2 regions of the Blautia sp. MCC270 genome follow, and region 2 is predicted to be linked to the other one. Evidence: predicted binding sites of a transcription regulator. Region 2 holds the regulator's gene; the other holds the start of a gene.
What was found. Region 2 encodes HrcA, which represses chaperone genes, less so after heat shock. Its sites were predicted from a motif close to TGTTAGCACTCNNNNNNNNNGAGTGCTAACA; they were not measured.
Positions count from the first base shown of each region.

Region 1: GPK58_RS03160 (Hsp20/alpha crystallin family protein) is a predicted target of HrcA. The motif match lies at 1,674-1,704, and genes of this name have one in related genera.

Region 1 covers NZ_WQQD01000007.1:134,978-137,390, reverse strand. Annotated here, with positions in the region: gene GPK58_RS03165 (orotate phosphoribosyltransferase) at 31-675, opposite strand; gene GPK58_RS03160 (Hsp20/alpha crystallin family protein) at 1,044-1,496, opposite strand; gene GPK58_RS03155 (glycoside hydrolase family 36 protein) at 2,012-2,413, shown strand, end outside.
Region 2 covers NZ_WQQD01000001.1:59,818-62,230, forward strand. Annotated here, with positions in the region: gene dnaK (molecular chaperone DnaK) at 1-433, opposite strand, end outside; gene grpE (nucleotide exchange factor GrpE) at 487-1,122, opposite strand; gene hrcA (heat-inducible transcriptional repressor HrcA) at 1,140-2,183, opposite strand; gene GPK58_RS00290 (ABC transporter substrate-binding protein) at 2,360-2,413, opposite strand, start outside.

The DNA.
Region 1 (2,413 bases), on a different contig from region 2:
GATTCGTTGATTCGTTGATTGATCTGAATCTTATAATACAGAATATCCATAACTGCTGACAATAGCATCGATCTTCTGGCGGTTTTTGCACAGTGGGCAGTTGTCAGAGCGGTAGGAGTGATAGTCCGGGATGTCTCTGGCCTGAAAGATAGAGTGGACAGGGAGTGTGGCTACACTGTCTACACTGCTGTAGATGGCTGCCACGCCGCGGATCTTACCGCCATAGTACAGAACGCTTTCGATAGCTCGGTTCAATGTGGATCCGGTGGTGATGGAGCCATTTAGGATGAGGATGTTTTTTCCATTGATCATTGGTTCATAGTTGTCGCGGAAGATCATCTGCCCGGTGCTGTTGAACTCAGGGGTGATGACGTAGATGGTCTGGTGTGCGTTCATGGAAAGGACGCCGGCTTTGGTCAGTTCTTCGGCGAGATAAGCACCGATCACTTCAAGTCCGTCCATGCAGACGATGGTGTCTACCGGAATGGATGCTTCGTAATTTGCTGCGAGAGCGGATGCAATACGCTGTGCTTCAGCGCATCTGGATTTCATAGTAGTGAGATCCAGGTAGTGTGTGATATGGGATTGGGATGTTACGAAGTGTCCCGGAATCATTTTAAGCTGTATGCGGTTGTCAGTGCGTGCATAAATTTTTATGATGTTGTCCTGATCCATAATAAAAACCTCCTGTCGTGATCGTGTTTTACGTGGTTGTTCAGGAGAATTATCCTGAAGGATTACGAAACAGATTTATTTAACCGAATGCGGATTGCAAATATCCGATTAGCTGTGCATATTATACCATTAATTTCAAAAAAATGAAATAATATAATGCAAAATATATAAAAAATATTCAAAAAATCAAGCGTATTTGTTAAAAAATATCCAATATCATGAAAACTTTGACAATAGGATCATTACTATAGAGTGAAAGTACTTGTGAGTACGTAGTAAATTGGAAAGAGAGTGTCATATGTATTATTGCGTATAAAAAAGAGGAGGAGAATCCTTATGGATTCTCCCCCTGTGAGAGTGAGTCGATGTCAGCCTTCAATAGATACATATTTATCAGCTTCAATCTCTTCAGCTGCTTTTTTCGGAATAGAAAGTCTCAGAACACCGTTCTCAAATTTTGCATGGACATCTTCGTTTTTTACACCATTACCAACATAGAAGCTTCTGCTTGTGCTGCCGGCATAACGTTCACGGCGGATATAATTGCCTTTCTTGTCTTCCTCGTCTTTGTCAAGACCCTTGGCAGCAGAGATGGTAAGATAACCATCCTTCAGCTGTACCTGTACTTCATCTTTCTTAAATCCTGGAAGATCTACATCCAGCTCATAGCCTTTATCTGTTTCACGTACATCAGTTTTCATGATATTTTTTGCATGTTTGCCATAAAGAGGGTTCTTTCCGCTAAAGAAATTATCTCTGAATCCAAAATCATCCATCCAGTCATCAAATAAGTTTTCTCCAAATACACTCGGGAACATCATAAGTCATTTCTCCTTTCAAATTGAAAAGCCGTTCCGGTGGATCAAGAAATCCAACTGTTGCCGGTATATAGTTACCACTTCGGGTTATTCCGCAGTGGTGATCGTTTGGTTTTATTCTGAACATCTGGAAGTTCTTTTTTATCTTCTCCTTTGTTCTATATGTAATATAACACATGTTGTTAGCAAAGTCAAGAGGTGAGTGCTAAAAAATTGTGAAGAATTTGTGTTCCGTAAAATGAAAAACTAATTTCCACCTTTAGCCCTTTATGTTCTTATATTAAAAAGCGAATCGGACAAGGTCTGAAAAGCTTATGCAGATTGAACATTCTGCAATGTTATAATAACTTTAAAGCATAGAAAAAACCAAAAAAATCAATATAATAAGGCATATAGACAAAATGTATTAAAAAAATTTTTCGTACATTCTTCTGAGTTGAACAGACGATAGAAAGACAGTGTTCATGAGTATGCAGGTAAAGCAAAATGTAAATGAAAAAGTACAGGAGGAGAGAATAATGCAGAAAAAATATGCAGATTTTAAGCTTGGGGTACCGGATTATGTAACAGTGGAAACAGAAGAGGAGAGACTTGTGTGCCAGGGAGGGCAGACGACAGTAGCTGCCGGTGCAACTACTGTGGAATTTCAGGATGCAGGTGAACATGAGGATATATTTGTCACATCCGAGGATGCAGTGAGATGTGTGAAGCTGAGATGGAACTATAAGATCCCGAAATCAGCCAGATTTCTGGGAGATGCCTGGGAACGTACCTATGGTGATGCGGAATGGCATGGAATGAGCGGAAACCGTTATCTGCCATGGTATTTTCTGGCGAAGCTTTCTGAGAAGGTTCTCTGCTTTGGTGTAAAGGTCCGTCCTTCTGCTATGTGCTGCTGGCAGGTGGATACCAAAGGAATT
Region 2 (2,413 bases):
TGATACGTTTTACATCAAGACCTGCGATCTTACCTGCATCTTTGGTTGCCTGACGCTGAGCATCGTTGAAGTAAGCCGGAACTGTGATAACTGCCTCTGTTACTTTCTCACCAAGATAAGCCTCTGCATCCTTTTTCAGTTTCTGAAGGATCATTGCGGAGATCTCCTGTGGAGAGTATTTCTTCTCATCGATCGTTACACGGTAATCGGTACCCATTTCTCTTTTGATTGAGGAGATTGTTCTGTCTGCGTTTGTAACTGCCTGACGTTTTGCAGGCTCACCTACCAGACGCTCTCCTGTTTTTGTGAATGCTACAACGGATGGTGTTGTTCTTGCGCCTTCTGTATTTGCGATAACTGTTGGCTGTCCACCTTCCATTACGGCTACACAGCTGTTTGTTGTACCTAAGTCAATACCAATAATCTTTCCCATGATTTTTTCCTCCTGTTTTAGTCTGTATCTGTTAAAATAAAGTTTGTTGTCAGTTAGTTCGCAACCTTCACCATACTGTGGCGTACTACGAAATCCTTGTAGGTGTAACCCTTCTGGAATTCTTCCACCACGATATTCTCTCCAACCTCTTCATCTTCCACATGCATCACTGCGTTGTGGAAATCCGGATTGAATTCTTTTCCCACTGCTTCGATCGGTTTCACACCGAGGTCATCCAGTGTTGTGGTAAGCTGCTTGTAGATCATTTTCATTCCATCTGCAAAAGCATCTCCTTCCTGTGCCTGTGCAAGGCCTCTTTCGAAGTTATCCACAACCGGCAGGATCTTTTCAACGATTTCTTTTGCTCCGATGATGTACATGCTGGATTTTTCTTTTTCTGTTCTTTTACGGAAATTATCAAATTCAGCCATGGTTCGCTTCAGGCGATCAGTAAGTTCCTCTACCTTCTGCTCTGATTTATCTTTTTTCTTCTTTCCGAAGAAGGAAGTTTTTGATTTCTCTTCTTTTTTATCCTCTGAGGCAGCGTCTTCGCCTGGAGTCTTGTTTTCTTCCTCCGGCAGATCTTCTCCCTCCGGTGTCAGGTTTTCTTCTTCCTGATTTCCGTCAGTTACGGGGATTTCCTTCTCCGCTTCCTGCTCTTCGGATGTTTTCTTTGTTTCCTCCGACACTTTTTTCTACCGCCTTTCTAAGTTTTCTTCTTTTTCAAAACGTCATCCAGATGATTCTTCAGTTCCTTCAGACTGTCCACTACATTCTCATAATCCATTCGTTTGGGACCGATGATCCCGATGGTTCCGTACATTCCGTCTCCCAGTTCATATCTGGCAGTTACAATGCTGCAGTCCTTCATGGTCTGGATCGGCATCTCATCGCCAATGTAAACCTGAATTCCTGTATTCTCTCCATCTGACATCTGTTCTTTTACAAGATCGGCAAGTTCATGTTTCTCCTCAAATGCGGAGATCAGTTCCGTTGCCTTCTCTTTATCGGCAAGCTCCGGATACTTGAAGATGTTGGTTGCACCTGAAGTATAGATTTCCATGTCTTCCTCTTCCACATGAATAGTGGCTGCCACCGCATCCAGAACTGTGGCCACCACACCGCTGTGGCTGCCTGCCTGTTCCTTCAGTCTGGCGATCATCCCAAGGTTGATATCCTGGATCGGAACACCATTAAGATTGGTGTTAAGAAGAAGATTCAGTTTCAGGATCGTCTGGTCATCCATTTCCTCATCCAGATTGATGATCTGGTTCCGGACTGTGTTGTTATCACTGACAACCACAGCCACAAGCTGAAGATCGCTCATTCTCGACAACTGGATAAATTTGATCTTGTTGCCGCTGTACTGCGGAACAGAAACCATGGTGGCATAATTGGTATTGGAGGCAAGAACCTTCGCAACTTTCTTAAGCACCTTATCCATCTTATCTGTCTTCTCAATGATCAGATCCCGTAACTCTGCAACCTCTGCTTCCTTCTCCTTCATCAGCTCATTAACATAAAGTCTGTAGCCTTTATCGGAAGGAATCCTTCCTGCTGAGGTATGAGGCTGGACGATATAGCCCATATCTGTCAGGTCTGACATTTCATTTCGGATCGTTGCGGAACTGACATTGAGATCCGCATACTTGGAAATGGTCCTGGAGCCAACCGGTTCTCCGGTTTCCATATAGGTCTTGATGATTGCTTTTAAGATTTTTTGCTTGCGCTCATTCAACACCTCTTCCATGAATCCATCTCCTTTCCTTTTTATTCTTTCCTGACGGATGTTGATTCTTTTTTTACATCTGTTAGCACTCATTTTAGTGGAGTGCTAACATCTACAGTCTTTAAGATATCACCATGTAAAATATTTGTCAATATGTTTTGAAAAAAAGTTCTTATTTTTTCAAAACAAAAAAAGCATCAGTACGATGCTTTTTTGTAATACTGGTCTATGCAGTTCTGTGCCCCGGCAAA